One region of the Paenibacillus sp. FSL K6-1330 genome, then DNA from elsewhere that is predicted to be linked to it. Evidence: a T-box and tRNA genes for the amino acid it is inferred to sense, from the RefSeq annotation. Region 1 holds a T-box; the other holds one or more tRNA genes.
What was found. The T-box of region 1 lies ahead of metG (methionine--tRNA ligase). A T-box ahead of a tRNA ligase gene usually reads a tRNA of that ligase, here a tRNA-Met.
Positions count from the first base shown of each region.

Region 2: it encodes a tRNA-Met, which carries the amino acid that the T-box ahead of metG (methionine--tRNA ligase) is inferred to sense. The anticodon was not compared.

Region 1 is NZ_CP150269.1:2,654,739-2,669,727, reverse strand. It holds gene efp (elongation factor P) at 1-457, opposite strand, end outside; gene NYE54_RS11985 (Xaa-Pro peptidase family protein) at 549-1,619, opposite strand; gene aroQ (type II 3-dehydroquinate dehydratase) at 1,650-2,096, opposite strand; gene NYE54_RS11975 (YqhR family membrane protein) at 2,174-2,671, opposite strand; gene NYE54_RS11970 (DUF1385 domain-containing protein) at 2,835-3,827, shown strand; gene NYE54_RS11965 (hypothetical protein) at 3,834-4,166, shown strand; gene NYE54_RS11960 (patatin-like phospholipase family protein) at 4,215-5,138, opposite strand; gene NYE54_RS11955 (family 10 glycosylhydrolase) at 5,217-6,776, opposite strand; gene mntR (transcriptional regulator MntR) at 6,893-7,318, opposite strand; gene NYE54_RS11945 (cytochrome c biogenesis protein CcdA) at 7,472-8,185, opposite strand; gene NYE54_RS11940 (metal ABC transporter permease) at 8,203-9,009, opposite strand; gene NYE54_RS11935 (metal ABC transporter ATP-binding protein) at 9,055-9,804, opposite strand; gene NYE54_RS11930 (zinc ABC transporter substrate-binding protein) at 9,906-11,000, opposite strand; gene metG (methionine--tRNA ligase) at 11,396-13,384, opposite strand; T-box leader at 13,473-13,732, opposite strand; gene yidD (membrane protein insertion efficiency factor YidD) at 13,859-14,116, opposite strand; gene NYE54_RS11915 (Fur family transcriptional regulator) at 14,113-14,583, opposite strand; gene NYE54_RS11910 (copper amine oxidase N-terminal domain-containing protein) at 14,815-14,989, opposite strand, start outside.
Region 2 is NZ_CP150269.1:2,392,262-2,407,250, reverse strand. It holds gene NYE54_RS10805 (MFS transporter) at 1-998, shown strand, start outside; gene NYE54_RS10800 (hypothetical protein) at 1,094-1,282, opposite strand; gene NYE54_RS10795 (DUF421 domain-containing protein) at 1,531-2,241, opposite strand; tRNA gene NYE54_RS10790 (tRNA-Ile) at 2,407-2,477, opposite strand; gene NYE54_RS10785 (YmaF family protein) at 2,617-3,000, opposite strand; gene NYE54_RS10780 (hypothetical protein) at 3,572-4,159, opposite strand; tRNA gene NYE54_RS10775 (tRNA-Ile) at 5,169-5,242, opposite strand; tRNA gene NYE54_RS10770 (tRNA-Met) at 5,298-5,374, opposite strand; gene NYE54_RS10765 (hypothetical protein) at 5,457-5,621, opposite strand; gene NYE54_RS10760 (hypothetical protein) at 5,822-6,586, opposite strand; gene NYE54_RS10755 (hypothetical protein) at 6,719-7,513, opposite strand; gene NYE54_RS10750 (TetR/AcrR family transcriptional regulator) at 7,732-8,316, opposite strand; gene NYE54_RS10745 (hypothetical protein) at 8,341-8,484, opposite strand; gene pyrE (orotate phosphoribosyltransferase) at 8,524-9,165, opposite strand; gene pyrF (orotidine-5'-phosphate decarboxylase) at 9,162-9,899, opposite strand; gene carB (carbamoyl-phosphate synthase large subunit) at 9,919-13,125, opposite strand; gene NYE54_RS10725 (carbamoyl phosphate synthase small subunit) at 13,127-14,263, opposite strand; gene NYE54_RS10720 (dihydroorotase) at 14,324-14,989, opposite strand, start outside.

The DNA of each region.
Region 1 (14,989 bases):
TCGCACTCTTCGTTGCGCCCGTAGCCGTGTTGCCTTTGATTCCCGGCTCGGTTTCAACAACTTTCAGCTCCACGCTGTTAGGCAGGTTGATCCCGAGGATTTCCCCTTGGTAGCTGATGATGTTTACATTCATGTTCTCTCTCAGGAAGTTCAGTTCCCATTCCAGCTGCTCGCTAGTCAAGCTGAACTGATCGTAAGTTTCGTTATCCATGAATACATGCTCTTGACCGCTGGCGTAAAGATACTGTACACCACGATTGTCGATGATCGCGCGGCCAATCGTTTCACCTGCACGGAACGTCTTCTCTACGGTGTTGCCGTTGCGCAGGTTTTTCAATTTGGAACGCACGAAAGCTGCGCCTTTACCAGGCTTTACGTGCTGAAAATCCAAAACGGTGAATATATCGCCATCTACTTCTACGGTCAAACCTGTTTTAAAATCGTTAACTGAAATCACTAAGATTCCCTCCTAAGGATGCGGTCTAATTAATATAGTACATCATTTTCCTAAAGTACAAATTCAAAAAGCTATCTTTTTGAACAGCCTTTTATAGCACAGTGTAGTCTTTGGACGAGCTTGTTAGTATATGAATACCCGATTCCGTAATGACGATATCATCTTCAATTCGGACACCGCCAAGCCCAGGCAAGTAAATGCCCGGCTCCACCGTTACCACCATACCCGGCTTCAGCACATCATCACTCAGCTTGGACAGTCTCGGAGATTCATGAACCTCCATACCCAAACCATGCCCCGTGCTGTGTCCAAAATATTCCCCGTATCCATAACGGGTTATAATATCACGAGTTAAGGCGTCTGCCTCGCGTCCTGTCATACCAGGTTTAATATGATCCAGTGCATGAAGCTGTGCTTCCAGCACGATATCATAAATCTCCTTCAGTTTAGGATCAGGACTTCCGAGCGCAACGGTTCTTGTGAGATCAGAGCAGTATCCGTCAAGCAGCGCACCGAAATCAAACGTAACGAATTCGTTCCCTTGAATGACACGCTCGCTGGCAACGCCGTGCGGAAGAGCCGAACGCTCACCGGAAGCGACAATGGTATCAAAGGAAGACGCTGTGGCGCCATGCTTGCGCATGAACATTTCCATCTCCAGATCGATTTCCCGCTCCGTTTTGCCGGCAGCCAGAATGGTCAGCACATGGCTGAACGTTTGATCAGCCAAATCGGCAGCCCGCTGCATAATGCTCAATTCTTCCTCATCCTTGAATATCCGCAAATCCTCTACAAGACCTGAAACCGGCACCAGGCTAATTGGCGCGAGCTGTTCCGAATAGGTGGAAAATACGCCGTATGTAACATGGTCCTGTTCAAATCCAAGCGATGTAATCCCCTCGGAAGATAGCAAATCCTTGACCGTCTCCATAACCTTCGGTCCATGCTCAACCACTTGAAAGCCGACGGCTTGCTGTGGAGCTTGAGTCATATAGCGGAAATCCGTCAAGAGATAGGCATTATCCCGTGTGATCAGCACATAGCCGGCAGACCCGGTAAAGCCTGTCAAATATCTGCGGTTGATCGGGCTTGCAACCAGCATAGCCGTTAAGCCTTTGCCTTGAAGTTTCTCGCGCAGTTTAACCACTCGTTTGTTACTCATTCTAACCTCTCCTCTCACCCATTTCCCAAGCTATCCTTCTGGGTCGTTCAGGACTTGCAAAAGGGCCGACAAGCCCAGTGTGTAACTCGCTGCGCCAAAACCCGCGATTTGTCCGACAGCAACAGGTGCGATGACGGAGGTATGACGAAATTCCTCCCTGGCATGAATGTTCGATAGATGAACTTCCACTGTCGGAATACGGGCAGAACTGATGGCATCACGTACAGCGTAGCTGTAGTGGGTCAGTGCTCCCGGGTTAAGTAGTATGCCGTCCGCCTGTCCAATTGCTTCATGAATACGGTCAATGATAGCACCCTCATGATTAGACTGATAGAAGGTAATACCGATACCGGCGAGATCCGCCTGTTTACGCAAATTATCTTCGATCGCCTGCAAGCTGAGTGAACCATAAATGCCCGGTTCACGGAAGCCGAGCAGGTTTAAGTTCGGTCCGTTTATCACCCATATGGATTTCATAGGGCTTCCCACCTTTTCGTCAAATAACCAAAAGCTATTTTACCATAGGCGGCATAGGGTTGAGAAGTTTTTATTGCTTAGCCTGTTACCTTCTTCGGTTCGCGCAGTTTCTCATCGGTGAATTCCTGCGCAATCGTATAACCGATAAATAGTCCCCATAATATAAAAATACAAACCTCTGAGATGTTTGTATCCCACGGCAGCTTCTTCACCGGGTCCGTCAGCCGAAGCCATGGATGGAGCGCGACGAACAGCACCGCCCACCATATGATTCCGTAAGCAATACCGGGCCACGGGCCCTTCAGCTTCCTGAACAAGGTGACATAGATGAGGGAAGCGATGACGGAAAACGCGATAAAGGACAGCCAACCGGCGATTTGTCCGGCAGTCGTCTTTAGGAATTCATGCTTGAAGAATGGTTCCAGCAAAAAGCCCGGCAGCACCTTCGTGAATTTTAACCAGTAAAATATCCAGACCACGCCCCCCCAAATCAGACCTGCGTAATAGCCCAGCTCCAGGGCAAACACAAATGGATTGGTGACTTGGTTCTGCTGTCGAAATTGATGTTCATGCATCTAATGATTCTCCTCTCTAAGTCATCGAACTATTGCTCTTACCCCGTTCTTCTCTGAAAGTAGTATGCTCCGCTTCCCTTACGGCTAATCCAACTAGAAATTACTTTCAAAATTCGATACAATAGTTCATAGAACGAAAAACATGTCAGGGAGGGTGAACTGGTTGTCCGATAAGTCAACCCCGATCAGCTATGGAGGCCAAGCTGTAATCGAAGGCGTTATGTTCGGCGGAAAGCATGTGAATGTGACGGCCGTACGGCGTAAAAATAACGAAATCAAGTTTCTCGAGGTGCCTCGCGAAGACAAGACATGGGTTCGGAAGCTGCGGAAGATTCCGCTTCTTCGCGGCATCGTCAGTCTCATAGATTCTACAATTAAGGGTTCCAAACATTTGAATTACTCTGCGGATGCATATGCTGACGATACCCTGGAGCCGGAAGAACGTGAGAAACAGAAGGAGAAAGAAGACTCAGGCTGGAGTTTAAGCATGATTATCGGTGTGGCCGCCGTCAGTGTGCTTTCCTTTGTATTCGGCAAGCTGCTGTTTACACTCGTTCCTGTTTTTGTAGAGGATTTCTTTTTTGGTAATACATTTGATCACTATATTGTGCATAACCTGATTGAAGGCGTAATTAAATTAATACTGCTCCTTGTATATTTATGGGCGATCTCCCAGACACCTGTCATTAAGAGACTGTTCCAGTACCACGGTGCTGAACACAAAGTCATCAGCGCATTTGAAGCTGGCGAAGAGTTGACGGTGAAGAATGTTCAGAAATATACACGACTGCATTATCGCTGCGGCAGCAGCTTCATGATGCTGACCATTGTTCTCGGCGTTGTTGTCTACTCGGTGGTGCCATGGGATACCATGACGCAACGGGTCATTCAAAGAATCGCGCTTCTTCCAGTCGTGCTTGGCGTTTCCTTTGAGTTCCTGAAACTTACCAATGCCATGCGAGACATGCCGGTACTCCGTTTCCTCGGTTATCCCGGTCTGTGGCTGCAGCTTCTAACGACGAAGGAACCTAATGATGATCAAGTTGAAGTATCCATCGCATCCTTTAACAGAATGCGTGAGTTAGATGCTCAATACGAGAATGTTACAGTTCACCAATCTGTGACAGGAAGTGTGCTGGATCCCGCGAAAGGGTGATAATCCATGAGAAGGCATGCGATCATTTTTTGGACGGCGATCACGTTAGCCGCCATAGGGCTACTGGTACTCCTGTTAGACCCTGGTTCAAGACTGAATATTTTGATTCCACTCATTATTGTTGCTGTCGTGTATGTGCTCTACAAGTTTCCGCCTCGCCGTTTGAACAAGCGGCCCAAGGTGAAGCCTTCTAAGCGAACGGCAGCAAAGTTGGCGGCAAAAAACAGCACCGTACGGAAGAGCAGTCCAACTGCAAAACGTAAACAGTACCCGTTTCAAGTTATCGATGGGCAAAAAGGAAAATCCGACCCATCCGATGATGTTCCTAAATATCACTAACAAGAAAACCGTCCAACCGCGCAAACTCATGCCGGCTGGACGGTTTTTTTAATGTTCGGATTTCCAGCAAGTGAAAAACATCGTACCTGCCGTTAATCCCGAATTGTACAAATTTTCGCTCTCTTCCTTGGTCAGATTAAAATGAGTGGTGCTAATGCCAAGCGTCGGAATTTTGATCGTTCGATTGCGATTTTGCTGTTCAATATAGCGTTCATCGTGAGCGGAAAGCATCGTCTCGAACATGGCGGTTAACATGCCGATCGGGCCATCGATCAGATGGGGCAAGTTACTATTCTTTCCGACCATCTGAAAGCCAAGCACTGGCAGCGGCTTAGGCCCTCCCTTCGACTCACGGTCAAAAAGCCATAACGGAAAGTTGCTCAGCAGCCCCCCATCCACGATATAAACAAACTGTTCTCCAAACGTTTTGCCCTTGGCAGCCCTGCCCAATAAACGAAGAATGACAGGATCGAAAAAATACGGAATGCTGCAGCTCATGCGCACAGCCTTTGCCACGGGAAATGTTGCAGGGTTTATGCCATATTGGCGAAGATCGTCCGGAAGCACCAGCAGCCTTCCATTCGTAATGTCGGAAGCCACAATATATAGTTTGCCTGCCGGGATGTCCGAAAAAGTAAATATCCCTTTGGCAAGCAGGATTTCCCGAATCCAGTTCTCCAGGGCTTCTCCGGAATACAGCCCCTTCTTAATCAACACCCGCAAGGCAGGACCGATCAACTTCGTGTTAAAGATCGGTGCTCGCTGGAGAAACGAATGAAAAGGCGTCTCCTCAATGATGCGCTTGATCTCATCTGCTCGGTAACCTGCTGCCAGCACGGATGCCACGATGGATCCGGAGGACGTTCCGGCAACGCGGCTGAATTCCATGCCGGCATTCTCCGCCGCCTTGACAGCCCCGGCAAGCGAGATTCCCTTGACTCCCCCACCTTCAAATACCGCATTGATTTGCATATAAAATCCCCCGCCTCACATGGTCTAATGACTATGTATGAGCGCGGGGGATGTTTCATACCTATAGGACGTGCCGATTTATCTATAATATGATTGCAATTGATCTTTAATGCCTAACGGATTGTTTAAAATATTCTCTGCTCTAAAGAAAATGCTGCCTTTAACCTCGGCATAATTCTGATTATACTTCAGTTGATTGATGATCTCCGATGCGCTCTGCCAACCAATCTCACTGGTTCCCAGTTTGTAGGGTGCATGACCGATCAAAAGGTCAACGCCGGTTCCTTGCACTTCACTAACCCACCAGTCAACCAGCTTATCATAATCGGCGGCAGGGTTACTCATGCTCCAGTAGATTTGCGGAGCTACGTAATCGATCCAGCCGTTCTGAATCCAGGCCCTCACATCGGCATACATGCTGTCATAAGCCGTCACACCCGCTTTTGTATCCGATCCCGTCTTATCCACGGATTGGTTACGCCATACGCCGAAAGGACTGATTCCGTATTCCACATTAGGTTTCACACGGTGTATGCTCTCTCCGAGCGTCTGCACAAATGCATTGATATTTCCCCGGCGCCAATCCGCAAGGCTGGAATAAGCACCTTGGTTATATTGGCGGTATGCCGCATCATCGTTGAAAACCGTATTGGATGGGTAGAAATAATCATCCAGGTGAATACCGTCAATATCGTATCCGTTCACGACCTCCATAATGGTATCGATGATATGCTGCCGAGCTTCCGGGATCCCTGGATTAATGTACAGCTGCTTACCTATGTTCACGATCCAATCCGGGTGGCTGAGCGCAACATGGGATGGATCGAGTGATGCTGTCAAAATATCGGTGTTTGCCCGGAAAGGATTGAACCATGCGTGGAACTCCATATTCCGTTTATGCGTTTCCTCGACCATGAAAGCTACCGGGTCATACCCCGGATCTGCTCCTTGAATGCCTGTCAGCACCTTGGACCATGGCACTATAGTTGAAGGATACAATGCATCGCCAGCCGGACGTACCTGCACGTACACGGTATTAATGCCCACTTCCTGGAGCGAATCCAGCAAGGCGATGTAAGATGCCTTTTGCTGTTCTGCGCTGGTCTTTGTTTTCGGCCAATCCAGATTGAACACCGTGGATATCCAGGCCCCTCTGACTTCATCCCCCGTGGATACCGGTGGTGGAAGAACGACGTCCGTGCCTGTCGTTAGCGAGATGCGCTGTGCCGCTTGGTTCCATTCAACTTGCACACCCAGGTTCTCGCTGATAAACCGCAGCGGCACCATAACCCGGCCGGTCTTAACTTCAACCGATGCATCCAGCGGTATGGATGAGCCGTTCACAAGCGCAGTTTTGCTGCCGGATGTCAATTGGAGGCTCGAACCGTCCATCCCGATCGTTACTGTCTTTAACTTCTGATTCCAGGCTACCGAAGCGCCCAGGCCTTCACTGATAATCCGCGTAGGAACCATGGTTACGTTAACCTTCGGCAATATGTAAGGAGATACGTCACTGTTTAAGGTTACGCCGTCCAACTGAATACTGATTGGAGCTGCCTTCGCTTGCGCAGTTGGGACCACCGACGGGAGACACAATAGTAACATAATGAGCACCAAAAACCATCTACGAAGCTTCATTTCTATTAATCCTCCGAAAATATGAAATTTGCAGGTAATCTAACTTATTAGTATAACACTAGAAATATGACGATTCAGTTTAAAAAAGCATCTGTCACAAGCGGACAGATGCCACATTACGATTCGTTGACTAATTCATTATGAACGTCACGCAAATCCTGAAGTCGATTCTCATCGCGCTTGAAATACTCCACAAGCGTCTCAATTCTCATAATGGAATCCCAGCTTAAATGATGCTCGATTCCCTCAACATCCCTATAAATATTTTCATCCTGTACACCTATCATCTCAAGGAATTCCTCAAGCAAATGATGACGTTCCATGAGCCGTTTGCCCATTTTTTTGCCTTTGCTGGTCAAAACCAAACCACGATATTTTTCATAGATCAAATATTCGTCTTTGTCCAGCTTTTGAATCATTTTCGTGACGGATGAGGGGTGAACCTCCAAGCCTTCGGCAATATCCGAAACGCGCGCATATCCTTTTTCGTCGATCAACTTGTAGATGCGCTCCAAATAATCCTCCATGCTAGGTGTCGGCATCTTATTCCCTCTTTTCTATAATTACATAACCCGTGCAAAAAACTGTTTTACCTGCACTAGTAATGATACATGTTTTTGAGACCGGTTGGCAAGTCCTGGTCCAATCCTATGCCAATAATGACTTATAAATTGGACCAGCCTTCCCCCCCAGCTTTAGAATTTAAGCCACTCCGGCGTAATGCCTTGCAGCCAAATCGTAATTTTGTACATTTGATCCGTGAAGAGCAGAACCCCCATCAGAATCATCAATATACCGCCGACCTTCATCAAGATGTTTGAATACTTCAGAATCCAACGGGTGGAGCCAATAAAAAAGGCCAGGATAAAAAACGGTACTGCAAACCCCAAAGAGTAAGAGGTAATCAGCGGGAACCAGGTTCCCGGATCGGAAGCTGCCAGTGCGATGATGGCCGTTAAAATCGGTCCGACACATGGCGACCAGCCTGCAGCAAACCCGATGCCAAACAGAAATGTTCCTATGTATCCGGTCGGTTTGGATTTAAAATTGAATTTCCGGTCCTTCATTAGAAACCTAGGCTGGAAAATACCAATCAGCATAAGTCCCATCACGATGATAAGCAGCGCGGACAGCTGACGGATCAGGTCCTGATATTCCGTGAAGAACTCCCCGAATAAGCCAGCACCCCAACCGAGGGTATAGTAAACGGCAGAAAATCCAAGGATGAACGCGAGTGTATGCGTCATGGTCCGGAATCGGACTTCCTTGCGGTTCTGTTCGCTCTTCAGGTCATTGACCGACATGCCTGTAATAATAGATAAGTAGGACGGGTACAGCGGTAAACAGCATGGAGATATAAAAGAAGCAAAACCGGCAGCAAACGCGATGCCGATATTAATATCAGCCATTTTATTTCAGAACCCCCTTATGTCGTAAAGCCCTTTTTGCCGACAAGCGTAATGATAAGCAAGCTGATTAGCAGCAGCACGATAGTCGCGCCAGGTGCCAAATTAAATATGCCCGCAAGCATCAGTCCCCCGATAACGGCAATTTCGGAGATGATAACCGATAATACGATGGAGCTTCGGAAGCTTCTCGCCAGCAATAAACTGATCGCTACCGGAATCACCAACAATGCGGAGACCAGAAGCGCACCCACAATTTTGATGGCGGTGCTTACGACAAGCGCGGTCAGTACCGTAATGATCATATTCATCATTTTGACAGGCAGGCCGCTGACACTGGCTGCATCCTCCTCGAAGCTGAGCAGGAAGAACTCTTTGAAGAACATAACCACAACCGCAATGACAACGACGGTTACACCGCCCACCATATAAATATCCGTGGAATCCAGCGTATAAATGCTGCCAAACAAATAACTCATAACATCCGTATTATAGCCCATTCCCAAGGTGAAAAACAGCGAAGCAAGCGCAACGCCGCCAGACATAATAATGGCGATTGACAGCTCGGCATAACTTTTATATGCCTTTCGCAGCTTCTCAATCGCAAACGAGGCCAGCACCGCAAATACAAGTCCTGCGGCAAGCGGATATACTTCGATCAGAAATCCGAGTGCCACACCCGCAATCGTGACGTGTGACAACGTATCGCCGATCATGGACAGCCTCCGCAGCACGAGGAATATCCCGATTAGCGGGGCTGTGATACCAATCAGAACTCCTCCGATCAGCGCCCGCTGAAAAAAATCGCTAAACAAAATATCAAGCAATGATAACGTCCCCTTCTCCTGCTTCAAAAAGTTTGTTTCTATACATTATACGAGCGAATGCTGCAGATCCACTTCTGCGCAGTTTTCGATATCATGAGAATGTCTGACAAAAAACTGAATTTTTCCGTTCTGCGATACCGGCGATTCTCCCAAGTAGTCTTTAACCATGTCCAAATCATGGGTAACCATCAAAAACGTCATGCGATGATGGGCATGCATATGGGTAATCAATTCAAAGAATCCGGCCTGGGTATCGGCATCAATGCCGATCGTAGGCTCGTCAAGTATGAGCAGATCCGGACGATTAATGAGCGCCCGAGCGAGAAAAACGCGCTGCTGCTGTCCACCGGACAGAGCGCCTATCCGCTTATCAGCAATATCCTGAATGCGCATCACTTCCAGAGCATCCTCACATTTCTGGTGGTCCAGACGGTTCAAACGGCGAAACATTTTCTTCCGATTATATAGCCCGGACATGACGACTTCGCGCACAGTGGCGGGGAACAGCGGATTAAACGAATTTTTCTGCGGAACGTACCCGATTCGCTCCCAGTCCTGAAACTTACGGATCGGCTGACCGAAGAGTTCGATAGACCCTTCCGCGGCAGGCAGCAATCCAACAATCATGCGGAGCAACGTGGTTTTGCCTGCCCCATTAGACCCGACAATACCTACAAAGTCCCGCTCTTTTATGGTGAAATTGAGATCCTTGATCACCTGTTGCTCGCGGTAATGAAAGGATACATCCTTGATTTGTACAATAGGTTGGTGGCAATCCTGTGCTGCCGGCTCCATAACCAGGCCGCCTTTCTCTCTGTAGTCTTTCTATCTAAATATATGAACATCATAAACGTTCATAACACGAAAGAAGAGGGGGATATGCTCCCCCATCTTCCTTATTGTAAAGCCTTCGTTAGATTTTGCAAATTTTTCTCCATTAGCGTGAAATAATTGTCACCGCCGCTTGCCTGCTCCTTCGTCAGTCCCTCCACGGGATTCAATACCAAGGTTTCCACGCCCGCTTCATTCGCCAGCGTTTTGGCAAGTTTATCCGATATGAGCTCTTCGAAGAAAATATATTTGACTTCCTTCTCTTTCACCGTTTTGGTCAGGTTTACTATATCCTGCGCTCTGGGCTCCGCGTCCGGCGAAAGTCCCATAATCGCATGCTGCGTCAAGCCATAATCCCGGCACAGATAGCCAAATGCCTGGTGGGAAACGACAATGTCTTTTTTCGGCATTTTGGACAACTCGCTTGTGAAATCGTTATCCAGTTTGACCAGCTTCTCTTTCAGGGCTTCAAAGCGCTGTTCGTAGCCGTCCCTATGCTCGGAATCCACCTCGACAAGACTATTCTTGATATTCTCTGCCATGACCAGTGCCGATTTCGGGCTTACCCATGTATGCGGATCCGTATGATGTGTGTCGGCGCTAGTCCCAGCGGCCGCTTCCTCGTGTTCATGGCCCGCATGGTCTTCTTCCGTGCCTTCCTCATGGCTGTGATCGTGCTCTGCTTCGGTGCCTTCCTCATGGCTGTGATCGTGCTCTTCTTCATGAGCTGCTGCCCCGTGTCCATGACCATCGTCTCCCACGGCATCGATCAGCTTGATCCCGTGACTGACTTCAACCGGCTTAACTTGCGTATCTTTATCAAGTCCCTTCAGAAACCCAGGTACCCAGCCTTCCAATCCGGCACCGTTATAGAGAAACAGCTGAGCCTTGGAAGTATTCACGATATCCTGGCTGCGCGGTGTCCAATCATGCGGTTCCACGCCCGTTGGCAGAAGATTTACAACATTGACGTCGTCCCCGCCAATTTCCTTCGTAAACTCATAGATTGGATAAAAGGTCGTAATGACGTTTACCTTGCCTTCGACAATGCTGCCGCCAGATTTACTTCCGCACCCCGACAGGATGAGTACCGCCAACAATATAGAGGTCACACTCCAGGTCCAACTGTTAAGTTTGCTTTCTCTCTTTCTCTTGTTCATGTTCATCTCCCATATCCGCTCCGTTCAATTAATCGTAATCTTTACTAACAAGATTATAAGAGCAGGCAAACATCATTGTCAACCAAATCGTAAAAATTACTATTAATTTTCAATAGAGATGTTATATCCCCCTTATTAAAGTGCGTGTTCAAAAAGGTCGATTTTCAGCACCGAGAAGGTTGGATGAAGCTAGGGACGTCAGGAGCGGAGCGTACGTTTTGGGTACGTGAGCACCGGAAGGCCCGGCTGAATTCAAGATTCGATGCCGAACTACTTCCTGATTCGCTTCGTGATCAAAAGCGGACTTTTTGAACAACCTCTTAAAGGAAAAAATAACGGCGTACCCTTTAATAGGGTACACCGTCTATCGCGACTTAATTCAATGAGAGAGCTTTTTATTTGACAACGGCACCGTTAGGCATGCCATCCGGCACCGTTGCAAGCGTCAGCTGGTCGCCGTAGGAGGCGGCCAGAATCATACCTTGCGACATTTCACCTCTAAGTTTCACCGGCTTCAAGTTCGTTACGCAAATCACTTTGCGTCCGACTAATTCCTCCGGCTTGTAGAACTTCGCAATGCCGGATACCACTTGCCGCTGCTCAAATCCGAGATCAAGCTGCAGTTTGAGCAGCTTATCTGCTTTCTTAACCGGCTCAGCAGCGATTACCTGCGCTACGCGCAGCTCGACCTTGGCAAAATCCTCAATGCCGATTTCCTCTTTAAGCTCTACAGGCTCCTCCGTGCTTTCGGCGGACGAAGCTGCTGCCGAGGTCGTAGGTTCCTCCTGGGCGGCCTTCGTACCGCCTGTCATCGCCTCTGCGATGTAGGCCACTTCCTGCTCTGTATCCAGGCGTGGGAATATCGGCTCGCCCTTTTGAAGCTTCGTTCCAGCTGGTATGGCTCCGAACTGGCGTCCGCTTTCCCAAGTCGTCCATTCGCCTTCCGCCAGACCGAGCTGATCCCACATTTTCTTCGGCGTACGGGTCAGGAACGGCTGCAGCAGGATCGATGCCACACGGAGCGTCTCCACCAAATGACTCATGACAGATGCCAGTTCATTTCGTTTGCTCTCATCTTTGGCCAGCGTCCATGGCTGTGTCTCATCAATGTATTTGTTGCTGCGGCTGACAAACTGGCTGATCGCCGTCAGCGCAACCGAGAATTCCATATTTTCCATAGCGGTTTCGACTTTCTCATAAACCGACTTAGCTGCTTCCTCGATCGCTGCATCAAACTGCGTTACGCCAGCGGAGAAAGCCGGAACGACTCCGTCAAAATATTTATCGACCATGGCCACGGTACGGTTCAACAGGTTACCCAAGTCATTGGCCAGGTCGGAGTTCACCCGTTCCACGAAGCTTTCCGGCGTAAAGGTGCCGTCCGCTCCGAATGGAACTTCACGCAGCAGGTAATAACGAAGCGCATCGAGACCATACCGGTCAATCATCGTAACCGGATCGACCACATTCCCCTTGGACTTGGACATTTTCCCGTCCTTCATCAGCAGCCAGCCGTGAGCAAACACCTTTTTCGGAAGCGGAACATCGAGCGCCATCAGAATGATCGGCCAATAGATCGTATGGAAACGGACGATCTCCTTACTCATCAGGTGAACATCGGCCGGCCAGTATTTGTCATACAGGCTGGTGTCCTCCGTACCGTATCCGAGTGCCGTTATATAGTTTAGGAGTGCGTCAATCCACACATAGATCACGTGTTTTGGATCGCTCTTCACCTTCACGCCCCACTCATAGGTCGTACGGGACACAGCCAGATCCTCAAGACCCGGTTTAATGAAATTGTTGATCATCTCATTCTTGCGGGATACCGGCTGAATGAAATCCGGATTCTCCTCGTAATACTGGAGCAGGCGGTCCACATATTTACTCATGCGGAAGAAGTAGCTCTCTTCCTTCACAAGCTCTACTGGTCGGCCACAGTCCGGACAGTTGCCGTTGACAAGCTGACGTTCCAGGAAGAACGACTCACAAGGCGTGCAGTACCAGCCTTCGTATTCACCCTTGTAGATGTCATCTTGCTTCAGCAGACGTTCAAATACCTCCTGCACAACCTTGGTGTGGCGCTGCTCCGTTGTGCGAATGAAATCTTCGTTGGATATGTCCAGCTTCTTCCACAGGTCTTTGATGCCTGCCACGATGTCGTCAACGAACTGCTGCGGGGTTTTCCCAGCCTCCGCCGCTTTGCGTTCAATCTTCTGTCCGTGCTCATCGGTCCCCGTCAAATAACGGACATCGTATCCACGAAGCCGTTTGTAACGAGCCATGGCGTCGCCGGCCACCGTAGTATAAGCATGGCCGATATGCAGCTTGTCGCTTGGGTAATAGATTGGCGTTGTAATATAAAAAGTCTTTTTGTCTGCCATAGTAACCTTCCTTTACCGTGAAATTGATTGTTTGTACCAAGTAATCTCTTATTGAAAAACAGCAGTAAACAGCAAAAAACCCCCGTCCCCATGGGACGAGAGTTGTTCTCACGTGTTACCACCCAAATTCCCTGTCCCCTTACGGGTAACAGGCTCATCTGCCGTCATCCGGCCGTCCATTAACGCTGGCTCACGCCGCTTCTTTACGGCAGCCTTATTACCTGGACTGCAGCGCTCAAAAGCGGATCCTCCAAGACCATTTTCCGAAATTCGCCAAGACCGGTTTCCAGCTGTTCCGGCTCTCTGTTCAAGGCAAGCTTTTCGTACTTATCTCTTCCTCGGATATACCTATAATTTCTTACATTTTAATCAAACGGGCTGCGGTGTGTCAAGGTGAGTCGCGTTCCGTGGGATGGCTATGTCCAAAGACAGCATGCCATTCCGCTTCGTATCGATTAGGATACCCCAAAAACGCTATTTCTCTGTCAATGAAGACGACACCTTATCCTTGCGCGGTGGAACCATGTCAATGCCGCCTGGATGAAACGGATGGCATCTTGCTATTCGCTTGGCCGCCAGCCAGGAGCCCTTCAGCGCGCCGTGTACCTCAATCGCTTCCAGTGCATAGGCCGAGCAAGTCGGGTAGAATCGGCAAGTCGCCGGTTTCAACGGAGAAATGAATTTCCGATAGAAGTGTATCGGCACCTTCACTACCCTACGTGCCGTGCTCATACCCGGCTGTCCCGCTTTCCTCCACTGGCTGGTGAAGTTTCCTTATCGGTATTGTCCTTGCCGCAGTCCCGGCAGTAACCGAACACTTCGAATTTATGCTGAACCACCTGGAAATCATCCGGTGCATCGGTCAGCTGCATCGGGCAAAACGTAATCGGGTACGTCTTCTGGCACTGCAGGCAAATCATGTGATGATGATGATGCTCTTCGCTGCATCGTCCTCGAAACTTGATGCCTTCCTCGAACACTACCTGCTCCAATACACCGAGTTCGTACAATACCCGAAGATTCCGGTACACTGTATCAAAGCTCAAACCGCTGTACTTCCGGCCCATATATTCGTACACATCCTTGGCCGTCAAATATCCAGGATGTTCCCCAAACAATTTGGCAAGCGTCTTGCGCTGATCGGTAATGCGCAGCCCATGTTCCGACATGGCGTCGATGATCTGTTCCGTCGTAAGCATACGGAGGTAACCTCCTCTACTTGAAGATACTCTCTCCTTATAATGCCTGAAAAATAAGACAGCGTCAATGAAAGCGGTTGTGGATAGACTAAACCCCTGCAAGGTACTGCGCCGGCCGGAACGCGAAACACTTGGCATTTGACGAGATCCCTTGGCAAGAGCCAACAAAAAGGACAGCCCTAACCATGTGCTGGCTGTAAGGCTGTCCCTTTGTTATGAATAAATAGTGGATTAGTTCTTCACTTGCGGAAGCGGCTGGAACAGGAAGTTGATTGGCAAGCTGCTTCCCGGCGCCGCCGTAAACAGGATTTCCACGGTCTGCTCGTAATTCCCCGTACGATAGAGAACGGCAGCTTCATTCGGTGCAGATATAGCGCCTCCGCTTGTATTCGGCGTCTGAATGATA
Region 2 (14,989 bases), 260 kb from region 1:
CCATGGGTCGTAAAAAAATCATCATCTCCGGCATGATTGTGTTCGCTATATCGGAATGGTTGTTCGGAGCTGCCAGCACACCGCCGCTCCTGTTTGCATCGAGAATGCTCGGCGGTATTGGCGCTGCGCTCATTATGCCTGCTGTTATGGCCTACACGGCTGACGTGACTTCGAATGAGGAACGTGCCAGGGGCATGGGGTTCATTAATGCTGCGATTACGACAGGTTTCATCATCGGACCGGGCATCGGAGGGTTTATCGCCGAGTTTGGCATTCGCGTTCCTTTCTACGCTGCGGCTGTTGCGGGAGGAATTGCCGCACTGGTAACGCTGCTGCTGCTTCCGGAGTCATCCACCAAACAGGAAGCACCTACCTTGCTGGGACGGAAGAAGGAGAGCATGGTTGTCCAACTGGTACGTTCTTTCAAAGAACCTTATTTCTTAAGTTTGATCATTGTATTTGTGCTCTCTTTCGGCCTTGCCAATTATGAAACGGTGTTCGGCCTGTTTGTGGATCATAAATTTGGGTTCACCCCTAAAGATATTGCCATGATCATCACATTTGGATCGATTGCGGGTGCCGTCGTCCAAGCGACGATTTTCGGTTGGATCCTGAACCGGTTCGGTGAGAAAAGAGTCATTACGCTCAGCTTGCTTACCGCAGGAATCTGTATCCTGTTAACCCTGTTTGTGCATAAATACTGGCTGATATTCCTTGTTACCTTCCTGGTCTTTCTGTCGATCGACATCTTACGTCCCGCTATCGGTACGCAAATGTCCAAGCTGGCGAAGGATCAGCAAGGCTACGTGGCCGGTCTGAACTCGGCCTATACCAGCCTGGGGAATATTGCAGGACCGCTGGTAGCAGGGTATCTGTTTGATTTGGACATCAACTTTCCCTACATCTCCGCGTCCATCGTCCTCATCCTCTGCTTCTTCCTGGCCATGCGTGCTGGCAGAGCCTGGGCCGCAACAGAGGCTGTCATGAGTGAAGGGTAACGAAGGATAACTTCCTTCAGCAACGTTTATAGCCAATCATTAAACAAGACACCGCCGGAAGCTTCTGGCGGTGTCTTGTTTTTGGTTATGTATTTTTAATATGCCACCAGGACGATCATCGCCAATAAAGCCACCAGCGCAAACAAGAGAGCCCATCCCAATTCGAACCGTCTTTTTTCTTTATATGCCTTAAAGGCTTTCCGTGACTCAAATACGAATACGACCATCAAGAAGGCAAGCAACACAGGCAATCCCCACGACTGATTTAACACCCACTCTGACACCTTAATCCCCCATCCTATATCTAAAATCAGCTGCATCCACCCAGCAGCAGCTGTATAAATAAGCGTATCCCCAATGATTCTATTAAAATGTACCGTATGTCGCCCCCGATTACAAATCTCGCTTAAAATATATACCGAAAAAGACTCCACCGGCATTGTTGGTGGAGTCTTACGTTAAAGTGAACCGCGGGGAGTTTTTCGCTTCGGTTATGTTTGTTTCGCTAAGGTCCTGATCATGCCGCTCAGCTTCACTCTACGTCAATTGGATGTTGTATCTTATCCTTATAAAAATCGAGATACAATTGACCGTCGGTTCCCTTGACCGCATAAAAAACATCTTCAATATTTTTGTTCCGGTCTTTTAATTTATCATGAACCCAATCGGGGGAAAGATCATTTACCTTTAGATTCTTCTCTAAAAGTTGTCCATCCATGATAAGCTCAATCGGAAACTGTTGATTCCCTTTCATTCCCTTTTTCATATCTTTTAAAGTTACATTCTGGTATTCCTTTTTCTTCATCACAGATATCATTCCATTGATCTCTAATACGCCGTACTCAACTTCCGAGATGTCAAAAATATCTTTTTGTCGTAACATCTGATTTACTGTATCTAATGTTAATTTATTTTTCTTTAGATTCTCTTCAAGAATCTTCCCACCCTCTATAAGTATACTCGGTGTCCCTTCAGCCCACATACGGAATTTACGGTTCTTCACAACGAGCTTTGATAAAAGATAGGATGTAAATGTAAAAACAGCAAGCGAGATGAGTAGTTGTATTACCTGCAATTTTTCATTGAAAGCAAAATTTGCAGCAATTGCACCCAAAATAACGGCGGTAACAAACTCATGAAAATTCATGTTAGATAACGTTTGTTTTCCCAAGAATCGCGTAATAATCAACAAAAGCACAAATGCAGATATACTACGAAGCAGAATTATCATATGTTCATCCATGTGAGCCCATACACCCCATTTTCATCGTATAACATATATATGGGCAATTTTCGCAAAAATAAACCGATAAGGATAGCAAAGTTTCAAGAATATACTCTAATTGAACTTCTAATTAATCGGTGATCTCAGCAAAAGACCCTTGCATCGCAAGGGTTTTCGATAAAGTGGGCCCTGAGGGACTCGAACCCTCGACCAGTCGATTATGAGCCGACCGCTCTAACCAACTGAGCTAAGGAAAACGTTTTTGCGGGGTACAGCCAGTTTAGTTACTTCATTATATATAGGTTTAGAACTGCAAATGTTTTCGTGGTTTTTATGTTTTTGTCAGCAATTGCGTTAGACCACTAGCCGTCAAAGTTTATTGTTTTATAATTCTTAAACGAGAGGTGATTGAATCAATGTCGCAAAATTGAATTGGTGTACGTGACCATCGTTTAATGTAGTCTGACCAGTTACAAAATGTACGTGTTTGCCATTTCCTACTGGAATAGCCGGTCCAGTTCTAATCTTTTTCAGATTATGAAAATGGTTCAAGAAATCAGTTTTTTCTAATTCAATTTCGTGGACATGACTATTCCCCACTCGAATCGCTTGCCCTGTAACACCAGCAAACCGATGATTGTGCCGATCTGCTCCTTCTTCTGCCAGCTTGGTACTACCTTCAAATTCATGTACGTGTCTCTGTACCTTTACGCGTCTCTTCACCTGTTTTGTAGATGTTATTCTAACCTTCTTTACTGCTTGCCGTTTCGTCTGCATTCGTTGTATGCCTCCTTAAATTTAAACGACTTACAACATCCTATTTAGACATACATGGTTATGTGCAAGGCCATTATTAGGACTACTCTAATAGTTTTTATAGTTCATCCTTCTGTTTGGCTATTCCGGCTTTGAAGAGCTCGTGCGGCATTAGCAAATTCTTACTCTCAAGTGTTCCGATTGTCGTTCCTCTCGGCTTTCAGTTATGATGGAATGCGAGATAGCGGATGTCAGATAAATTGCGCTCGGCGGGCCGCTATCTCAGCCGGGGGATACCTGGACTAAGGGGAGGACGTGTCAGCGTCCTCCTTTTAATAAGTCTTTGCATAAGAAAAACCGCCCAATCATTAGGCGGTTTGTTCTAAACTATAGTGTTCCGTTAGCTTAGTCAGCTTAGTACGTCGATGAGGAGCACATCATTTGAAAAAACTCGGTCATCAAAAAAGTCGTCTACTCCTATTTTGTATTCAACATACCGGTTGCGCCGAATTAAAGTCGAACATGGCGATGATTACGATGTCGGCAAATGCTTTAGCGTTCGCAACCGATTGAACTTAGAGCTACTACCGGACTAATCTTCTAGCTCAATTGCGATACGTGCAAGGACACCAGCTGGATTATCTCCGCTTCTGTTTGCGTTTGACGGGAAGTTAAAGGCGGCGATCACAATATCATTTGTACCTCTCCGAAGGAAACGCCTAATATTAAACGTTCTTCCCGGATTAAAGAATGAAACATTGCCCTGCGGATTGTCGATAACTACCGGCCGTCCATTTATTAAAACGATGGCAAAGTTATCAACGGACAGGAATAAGCTAGCTCTCTCAATATCGTCTCTAATCGTAAATCTTCTGGCGACCACAGCAGCGGGACCGTTAGGGTCATTTCTTCCCCAAACGTAGGATTCACCAGCTTGTGGCGCTACCCAGGCAGGATTCCGCTCGATTTCAAGTGCGTTTACCCAATTTCGATTCGTGCTGATTATCCTATTTCTTTGGTTAATAACAACTGGTACTTGTGCATTCAATGCTCTTTGCGCGGCAATCATCGTCCTCATTGCCTTTGCAACGCTACTCGAACGGATTCCGGAATGTCTCTTAGGTGCATGCAGTTGTTTCACCGTATGATTTCCCATTTTTCTGACTGTTCTTTTTGGCAATTCGTGTTCCCTCCTTTTTAATTATCAAATCCTTAACATATATATGAGTACATGGATTCAATGGATATGGACAAATGATTAGTCAAATCGCTCAATTTCCTCAAATGAAAATAGTCCCCCGTAAAAACGGAGATCTGTCTCACATTTTGCAACCAGCTACATAGAGTTCTTGCCGATCGTCCAGGTCAACAACTGACACCTCCAGCTCTGATAGCCCAGCTCATGAACCATGATCTTATACCGTTGATGCCCTGTTGGTTTCTATATATGGATGCACGACAAATAAGGGGCACACGCCAACGCTGTGCCCCTTCTCTACTATTTTCTGCCCTTGTCACGATTCATGTGTTCGCAGACAAATAAACATGCCTTACAGCACTGATCTCCTCGTTGTTTGATGTTCGGTTTATGTACAATGAACTTAATCCAAAAACGGGGACGGAAAGTAGCCGTCCCCGTTTACCGAATTGGGGATACCGCATGGGTGCAGTATCGTAATTGCTGAATTAAATTAAATCAAATCAATGAATGCTTCATTCAGGTGCTTAGTTAAATCCAAAAAGTTCCCAAGATAATAACCAAGAGAATAAATAAAACCAGAACAGTACCTACTGGATTCCCGTATCCGCCGTAACAAGATTTTTCGTAACTCACCGATATTTACCTCCTTGTTTTGTGGAATGGTACAGTTTATGTACATAGACGGACTTAGTCTGGACATTTCGGCAATCATGATCAGAATGTGCTAATGTACCATAAATAGGACTGGGAGGGGTTCCTCACATCGCGGTCTACTTGAAGAACGGACGTATTAGCCATACTCTCAGTGCCTTCAGCTATCTGAAAGTCGCAGTTGAACACCTTGGAATGACCACAGCAATGTTCAATGAACGATACTGTCGATCAATAGCTGCCGTTAGCAAATGCGTTTTTCACCATAGTTTTTCACTCAACTAAACAGTCCTATAAACAGCAAAAAACCCTTGCATCGCAAGGGTTTTCGATAAAGTGGGCCCTGAGGGACTCGAACCCCCGACCAGTCGGTTATGAGCCGACCGCTCTAACCAACTGAGCTAAGGGCCCTGAACATACATGTACACATAAACATAAGGACGTCATACATACATCGTTTAAAAATTGGTTGCGGGGGCAGGATTTGAACCTGCGGCCTTCGGGTTATGAGCCCGACGAGCTACCGAACTGCTCCACCCCGCGTCAATGCTGTATCAAACAGCGACAAGAATAAATATACACCATTCCCCTACAACAAGTCAAGTGCTGTTTTAATGGAATTTTCTCAAGGCATAAACCGCACGCCATAGCGACCCTTTTTGGAACGGTAAACCTCCACCATCCGCGGATCATGGTACCCGAACAGCCAGCCATCCTGCTCCAAACGTTTAGCGAAGCAGCCCGCCTGAAATTTGCTTGTATACAGCTTTCCGTAATATACCCAGTTCATCCTATGCGACTCCTTACCCGAATGATAATGTAATGCTGTCATATTATATCCAAACTTCCACAAAAAAACCGAAATCCAACAAACTTCTTTTGCGGCTGCTCAAGCGCCAGAATTTGCTTGCGACCGTAGATCACCAGCTTCTTCTTGCCTTCTTTCAAAAATGACAATCGATCCGTTTGGCTGCTGTTGTTGCGTCGTAATTATCCTCTCCTTTTCTTGCTCCTCCGGTGCGGTGCCGCAGGCATACGGCCCCGGTTCATTTTGTTCAGAAACGCGGCGTTCCGCTGCTTCTTCGGCAATCCCAGTACGGGATAATGAGCTTTCAGCTTATCCATATTGTCCTGGATGAACTTATACCGATGAATGAAAACAACGGCCATGTACAGACCGAGAATTAACAGAACAGAAAAGGCCGCTATCCCCATCACAAATCCGCCAAGATCGCCGGTTACCGCAACCACTACGTAATACCCAGTGTAACCGATAGCCGCAAACAGCAGGGCCGCTTTGCCCGCTTTTCCAACGCCGCCTTTGCGCTCCATGGACTGGTAAGCCCCTTGCTGCAGTGCTCTGAAATACAACACATAAAAAACGAGGATGAGCAAAAGCATCACCGCTGCCGAGCTAAGCCCATACCCGATGGATTCAACTCGGGCCATGTCATACATCATTTTGAGTATAGCGATCTCACAAGTGACCGCCACCGCCAACCCGTATATCCCCAAGTACAGCACAAAACCGACCTCAGACCGGTACGGATTTACACTCAGGCCAATCCCCCATAGCAGCATAACCACCCACAGCGCCGCAGCTACATACATGTATATCGACATCATCGGCGCCGCCAACGTGACCAGTGCAGGGATCAGCATAATGAATAAAAAACATACAATGCCGCCCCGAATCTGCTCGGCAGGGATTAGCCGGAAATGAAACTGTTCTTCCTCTGAAATCTTTGTGCTCATCTTGCCACTCCCCTTATTGCCCCGCTCTTGTTCACGTTGATATTCGTGACCAGATTCCCCGCCGTTTGTCACATTGGCTCGCATATCCGCGCCTGTCTTTCTCAAGCCAGACACCCTTGTTGGTTCAGCATTTCAGGTACTACACTTAATGCGCTCAATCACCGCGCCAAGCTCCCGTATGATTTCCGTTACCGTGGCGCCCCAAATTTGATCCTGTTCGCCTTCATTGCGAATTAGCCAATTGGAATGCTGTCCTCTCAACAGTTCGATTCCCTGTATTCGGCAGTTCAGATCCGGACAATAGTACGCTGTAAAGGTAGCGTATCTCTCCGGATGGCTGACACAATCGGCCAAGGCGGAGACAACCGATTCCGGGTAGCCTTGGGCAAGCAAGTACTTGCGAGGCTCCTGCTCCCCTTGCTCGGCACTCATCCATTGCTGAAACCAGCCTTTAGGCATTGCCAATAGAGCTGTATCACGGTTCTTCCGATCCTCCAGCTGCAGATGATTGATGATTTTAAGCCAAGCTTCCGAAGGGGTTCCCAGCGCTTCCAGCACATAGACTCTCTCACCGTCAGGCTCGCTTTCAATATCGGCCTTTACCACCAGACTTGAACTGTAATAAATGAAACACTCCTTCGGCTCCTTGTCGGAACCGGACACCCTCATATGTATCGTTAACAGGGTCCGGCTGCATACTTTTATGTATTCCAGCAGTTCCTGCACAAGAACCGGCTCGCTGTCACCCGTATCAATCAAGTCTTTCTCCTGCAGCTCCTGCTCAATCTTGGCCACTTCTATGGGCATCTCCTCGGTCAACGTTCCACGAAAAGGGTCCTCTAACCCAATAACAGCCCGCGCACCGACAATGCCAGTAAGTACAAAGAATTGTTTGCCGGTCAGTTGGATCCTTGACGGAATTTCCAAAGATCTCTCCTCCTTACGGTCAGCCCCGCCTATTTTTGTGTTAAAATCTGACGTTATCATTACTATTATAGGTGAGACATCTCCTTGCCCTCTACCAAGTCGTGGCCCTAAATTTATAGGAACATATACTCAAATCAGCCGATTTTCAAACTGCTCAACAGTAAAATTTCATAAAAAAACATTCCCGGGTCGAAATCACCTCTGGAATGTTCTTGTACTCATGTTAGATTAGACGGATCTTCCTGCTGGATAATACCGTGATAAAGAATCGTCATCAGCTGTTCACTGATCACGTTCAGGCTCCCCAGACCATGGTACCATTCGTTCCGGGCTGTAAATTCCTTGATAAAAGTAAGGAACGCAACCAATACCTGGGGAGAGATGTCTTTCCGTATCTGTCCAAGCTGCTGGCCTTTAAAGATCAGCATTTCAAATTCCGGAACAACGAATTTCTGGTTGAATTGGAGCAGCTTGTCCATCTGCTCCGGGAATTTGGCCAGATCCGCCACAAATTTCTGCGAGACAAACGCCGAAAATTTGTGCTGATCCTTGTAGAAGACGGTTAACGCCTCAAGCGGATCTTTTGCCTGGTCCATCATATCGCGGTAAATCGCCATGAGCTCGTCAACCATCCGGTCCACGACATGATCCAGTAAGCCCTCTTTGCTCTGATAGTAGTTATAAATCGTCATCTTGGAAACGGGGACCGCTTCGGCAATCTGCTCCATACTCGTCTGTAAAATCCCCTGCTCCAAAAACAACCGCTTCCCGGCTTCAAGCACTGCTTCTTTCTTAGCATTCATCTGTTAGACTATATCCCTTCTATATCAGCATAAGGACACCGATGGCTGGCTACCAGCCGCATACAGTCCTAATGTAACGATCCAGCCTGCCGCTGTCAACCCGGCACCCACCATGGATTGTCTTCGCCACATTACAATAAAAAAAGCCGTCGCTCTGCGATAACTCACAAAGACGACAGCCTGATGATCTTAGCTGGTATAAGTTGTTTACACGCCAAAGGAAGTTGGATTCGATCTCCAGGATTGAAGAAGCTCCACATCCTGTTCCTGAATCCGATTCTCGGATAGCGCAACATCAATCAGCGCTCCGTAATTGGACAAGCTCTGCAGTGGAATACCGGCTTCAGCAAAAGCTTGTACCGCTTTATCCAGCTGGTAGCTGAATATAGCCAATACCACCAGCGGCTCTGCCCCTGCATCCTTGACCGCTTGCGCCGCTTTGAGCGAACTGCCGCCCGTGGAGATCAAATCCTCGATCACAACCACCTTCTGACCTGGCTTGATCAAGCCTTCGATTAGGTTTTCCTTGCCATGCCCCTTTGCTTTGTCCCGAATATAGGACATGGGCAGGTTCATCTTCTGGGATACAAAGGCTGCATGCGGAATCCCGGCTGTGGCCGTACCGGCAATGGCCTCGGCCTCCGGATATTGCTCCCGGATGACGGCTGCGAACGATTCAGCAATGTAGTCGCGAATCTCGGGATAGGACATCGTCAAGCGATTGTCACAGTAGATCGGGGACTTAATTCCCGACGTCCACGTAAACGGCTGGTGAGGTCTAAGAGAAACGGCCTCAATCTTCAGCAAATAAGATGCGATCTGATGTGGAATATTCGCGAGTGTACTCATGCTTGAATCATCTCCTCAATAATCTGTTTTGCAGCTTGTCTCGGGCTCGGGGATTCCGTAATGGGACGGCCGACAACCAGATAATGACTGCCCTTGCGGATGGCTTCCCCTGGTGTAAGGACCCGAGTCTGGTCTCCGATATCCGCACCGGCTGGACGGATACCCGGTATAACGGTCTTAAACGCTTGGCCGCATGCGGACCGAATGGCCTCCACTTCAAGCGATGAAGCGACGACGCCATGCAGTCCCGCTTGCTGAGCCAGCTTCGCATATCGTACGACCGCATCCTCTACCAAACCCGGGATGCCGATTTCGTTATTCATGACATTCTGACTCGTACTAGTCAACTGGGTTACCGCAATGATCGTAGGCATGGCAAGACCCGGGGTGTCCGCCACTGCGGCCTCCGCCCCGGCTTTTGCCGCCTGCATCATGAGAGCGCCGCCGCTGGCATGAACATTAAACATGTCCACACCCAGCCGCGTTACGCTGTTCGACCCACCTTTTACCGTGTTCGGAATATCATGCATCTTCACATCCAGGAACACGGAATAGCCTTTTGCTTTTAATTCTTTAACAAAATCGGGACCGGCAGCGTAGAACAGCTGCATACCGACCTTCATATAACACGGGATACCCTCCAACTGCTGCACTAATGCTTTCGCGCGCTCGGCATCGGGGTAATCCAGGGCCACCATCAGGCGGCCCGCCATTTCATTGTAGCGGGCGTTCATCTATATCCCTCCTTCTCGATTAAACCGGCATCGCTTCAGAGGAGAAGTTGATGGTCTCCAGCATCGTCAGAAGCTCACGAACCGTATCGAGCGAGGTCATACATACCACACCGTTTTCTACCGCTTCACGGCGAATTCGGAATCCGTCACGCTGTGGCGTTTTACCCTTGGTCAATGTGTTGAAGACGAAATTCGCTTCGCCTGTGCGGATCATATCCAAAATGTTCGGTGTTCCCTCGGACAGCTTATTAATGGTGGTCACGTTAAGACCCGCCTCTTTCAATGCTGCAGCCGTGCCGCCTGTGGCGATGATTTTATAACCAAGCTTATGGAAGCCTTTCAGCAGTGCTGCAGCTTCAGCTTTATCTTTATCTGCGATGGTAGCGATGATCGCACCCGTTGAAGGAATTTTCATGCCTGCACCGATCAGACCTTTGTACAGCGCTTTGGCATACTTCACGTCACGGCCCATAACCTCACCGGTGGATTTCATTTCCGGTCCAAGTGTAGGCTCAACGCGGCGAAGTTTAGCAAAGGAGAAGACCGGTACTTTAACCGATACATGCTCGCTTTCCGGCCACATGCCTTCCTCGTATCCAAGATCCTTCAACTTGCTGCCCATGATCGCCTGTGTTGCCAGGTTCGCCATCGGAATGCCTGTTACCTTGCTCAGGAACGGAACCGTCCGGGAAGAACGTGGATTCACCTCGATCACGTACACTTCATTTTTATAGATAACGAACTGGATGTTAACAAGTCCGCGTGTATTCAGCTCTTTGGCAATTTTGATCGTAATTTCGGCAATCTTATCTTTCAGCCCCTGGGACAAGTACTGTGGAGGGTATACCGCAATCGAGTCACCGGAGTGAACGCCCGCGCGCTCTACATGTTCCATGATGCCTGGAATCAGCACCGTATCGCCATCGCAGATCGCGTCTACTTCCACTTCTTTACCCATCATGTAACGGTCGATCAGAACCGGATGGTCCGGGTTAATCTTAACCGCCTCTTTCATGTAACTCAGCAGCTCGCTGTCGGAGTATACAATCTCCATCGCGCGTCCACCGAGTACATAAGATGGTCTTACCAGAACAGGATAACCCAGTGATTGCGCAGTTTCTACAGCATCATCAACTGAAATTACAGTTTTGCCTTTCGGTTGGGCAATCTCGAGTCTGGACAGAAGCGCTTCGAATTTTTTACGGTCCTCAGCTTCGTCAATGCTTTCCAAGCTGGTACCCAGAATCTTCACGCCCGCTTTGCTGAGCGGCTCAGCGAGGTTAATTGCTGTCTGCCCGCCAAACTGTACGATGACACCGATCGGTTTCTCCTGCTCGATGACGTTCATGACATCTTCGAGGAAGAGCGGTTCGAAGTAGAGTCGGTCCGACGTATTAAAGTCAGTGGAGACGGTCTCCGGGTTGTTATTAATGATAACCGCTTCGTATCCCGCCTTCTGGATCGCCCATACAGCGTGCACTGTGGAGTAGTCGAACTCGATCCCTTGACCGATCCGGATCGGTCCGGAGCCCAGCACGATGACCTTCTCCTTGGCGGATTCGATGACTTCATTCTCCGTTTCGTACGTCGAGTAGTAATACGGCGTCGTTGCTTCAAACTCCGCTGCGCAAGTATCCACCATTTTGTAAACCGGGCGCAATCCATGCTCGCGACGCAGGAATCCGATCGACTCCTCAGTTGTATGCGTGCTGGCATTGCCTTCTGCGCGAAGTTCGGCTATCGCACGATCCGTAAAGCCGAGTCGCTTCGCTTCGTACAGCGTTTCGTAAGTCAGTGACGCTTCGCTGCGAATGTGATCTTCGTATTGGATCAGGCGCTCGATCTTGTCCAGGAACCACCAGTCAATCTTTGTCAGGTCCTGAATCTGCTGGAGTCCATACCCCCGGCGGAACGCTTCTGCAATCAGGAACATCCGCTCATCGTCGGCTTTGATCAGACGCTGCTGAAGCACTTCATCGCTCAGCTCATTAGCGCCCTTCAAGTAAAGGCGGTGCACACCGATCTCCAGAGAACGAACTGCTTTATGGATCGACTCTTCGAAGGTGCGGCCAATCGCCATCACTTCGCCGGTTGCCTTCATCTGAGTTCCCAGCTTCCGGTTTGCGTGGATGAACTTGTCGAATGGCCAGCGTGGAATTTTGCTGACGATATAGTCCAGTGTAGGCTCAAAGCAAGCATAAGTCTGTCCCGTTACCGGGTTGACGATCTCGTCCAGGGTGTAACCCATCGCAATTTTTGCTGCCATCTTCGCGATCGGGTAGCCCGTTGCCTTGGAAGCAAGGGCAGAAGAGCGGCTGACCCGAGGGTTTACCTCGATGACATAATATTGATAGCTGTTTGGATCCAGCGCGAATTGCACGTTACAACCGCCCTCAATGTTCAGGGCGCGGATGATTTTCAGCGATGCGGATCTGAGCATTTGATACTCGCGATCGGACAGAGTCTGGCTTGGTGCCACGACGATGCTGTCGCCAGTATGAACGCCGACCGGATCAAAGTTCTCCATGTTACATACCACGATGCAGTTGTCGTTCGCGTCGCGCATAACCTCATACTCGACTTCTTTCATACCTGCGATGCTCTTCTCGACCAAACATTGCGTGATCGGGCTGTAACGAAGTCCGGAGCTGACCGTTTCACGCAGTTCCTCTTCGGTTGCGCAGATACCGCCGCCGGTGCCGCCCAAAGTGTATGCCGGGCGCACGATCAGCGGATATCCAATCTCATTTGCGAAGTCAAGCGCCTCTTCCAGAGTCGTTACAATCGTGCTTTCCGGTACGGGCTGATCGAGTTCACGCATCAGCTCACGGAACAAGTCGCGGTCTTCCGCTTTCTCGATGGACTCCAGCTGCGTTCCGAGCAGCTTCACATTCTCCTGCTCCAAAATACCTGCGCGTGCAAGCTCAACGGCCATATTCAGGCCCGTTTGCCCTCCAAGCGTCGGGAGCAATCCGTCCGGACGCTCTTGACGGATGATCTGTGTAACAAATTCGAGCGTAATTGGCTCGATATATACTTTATCCGCCATGTTCGTGTCCGTCATGATGGTCGCCGGGTTGCTGTTAATCAGCACAACCTCGATACCTTCTTCTTTCAATGCTTGGCAGGCTTGGGTTCCAGCGTAGTCAAATTCCGCTGCTTGCCCGATGACAATCGGACCGGAGCCGATGACGAGAATTTTTTTCAATGTATCATTTTTAGGCATATTAATGAGCTCCTTTCACGGCTGCGGCCAGAACCGCTTGGCGCGGTTTCCGGATTTCATTCTGTTTATGGTCTCTTATCATCTCAAGAAATTGATCGAACAGATAGCTGCTGTCTTGCGGACCAGGTGCAGCTTCAGGATGATATTGCACGGAGAAGGCCGGGAATTTCGAGTGCTTCAAGCCTTCAATCGTTTTATCGTTATTGTTGATATGTGTAACTTCCAGATCCGTACCTCTGACGGAATCTTCATTTACCGTATAGCCATGATTCTGGGAAGTGATGTAACAGCGTCCGCTGGCAAGCTCTTTTACCGGGTGGTTCCCGCCGCGGTGGCCGAATTTCAGCTTCTCGGTATCAGCGCCAGCAGCCAGTGCAAACAATTGGTGGCCAAGGCAGATGCCGAAGATCGGATATTCGCCAAGGAGTTCTTTGACCATATCGACCGCATACGGAACGTCTTTCGGGTCCCCAGGGCCGTTGGACAACTGAATGCCGTCCGGGTGAAGTCTGCGGATTTCATCAGCCGTCGTGTCATGCGGAACGACCATCACATCGCAGCCGCGGGAAGTCAGTTCGCGCAGAATTCCGCTTTTTGCACCGAAGTCAACCAGAACGATCCGCTCCTTGGAGCCTGGGCTTGTAAACATTTGCGGCGTTGAGGTTTTTGCCACCTGGTTGCGGAGTTCGGCGATCGTCGTATCACCGAGCATCTCCTTAAGCTCTTCCACTGGCTTGTTGGAAGTGGTCAGAATCCCCTTCATCGTACCGTAGTGACGAATGATCCGGGTCAACATCCGGGTATCAATCTCGCTGATACCTGGAATACCGTATTCCTTCAATAAGCTGTCAACGCTATATTCTGCACGCCAATTGCTAGGAACAGGCTCATGACGACGAACAACGAATCCGTGGACGAACGGCCGAATGGATTCAAAGTCATCCCGCGTGATGCCGTAGTTTCCAATCAAAGGATACGTCATGGTCACGATCTGTCCACAGTAAGACGGGTCGCTCAGCACCTCTTGATATCCTGTAATCCCTGTATTGAAAACAACCTCTCCGGTCATTTCAGCATCCGCGCCAAAGGATTTTCCGCTGAACAGCGTTCCGTCCTCCAGTAACAATCTTGCCTGCATCCCGATCACTCCTGTCATCTATGTGTAATTTATTTTATAAGTCTTTTGCCTAAGTGTTACTTAAAATCCGTGCTGCTCCGACCATTTCACTTCGCCGTCCACCCAAGTCATCACAGGCCAGCCTTTCAGCTTCCAGCCTGTAAATGGAGTGTTGCGGCCTTTCGTTGCGAACTCTTCCGGATTCACTTCTTTCTCTGCTTCGAGGTCAATCATGGTCAGATCTGCTGCTTTACCAGCTTCCAGCACACCCGTTGCAAGACCAAATACTCTTGCCGGGTCGCTGGTCATCCGCTTCACCAGCAAGCCAAGATCCCATTTGCCTGTAGCGACAAATTGGGTATAGAGCAGCGGGAATGCTGTTTCGAATCCTACAATACCGAATGGTGCAAGCTCCATGCCTTTCGCCTTCTCTTCCGGGCTGTGCGGCGCGTGGTCCGTTACGATCATATCGAGCGTTCCATCCAGCAGACCTTCTATACAAGCCTCCACATCACGCGGGGTGCGCAGCGGCGGATTCATTTTCCAGTTGGCGTCCAGACCGGGAATATCTTCGTCAGAGAGAACCAGATGGTGCGGGCATACTTCGGCCGTTACCGAGATGCCTATTGCTTTAGCTTGGCGGATCAAGCGTACGGACTGCTCTGTGCTCACATGGCATACGTGGTAATGTACGCCGGTGGCTTCGGTGAGCAGAATGTCCCGTCCGACATGGATCGCTTCCGACTC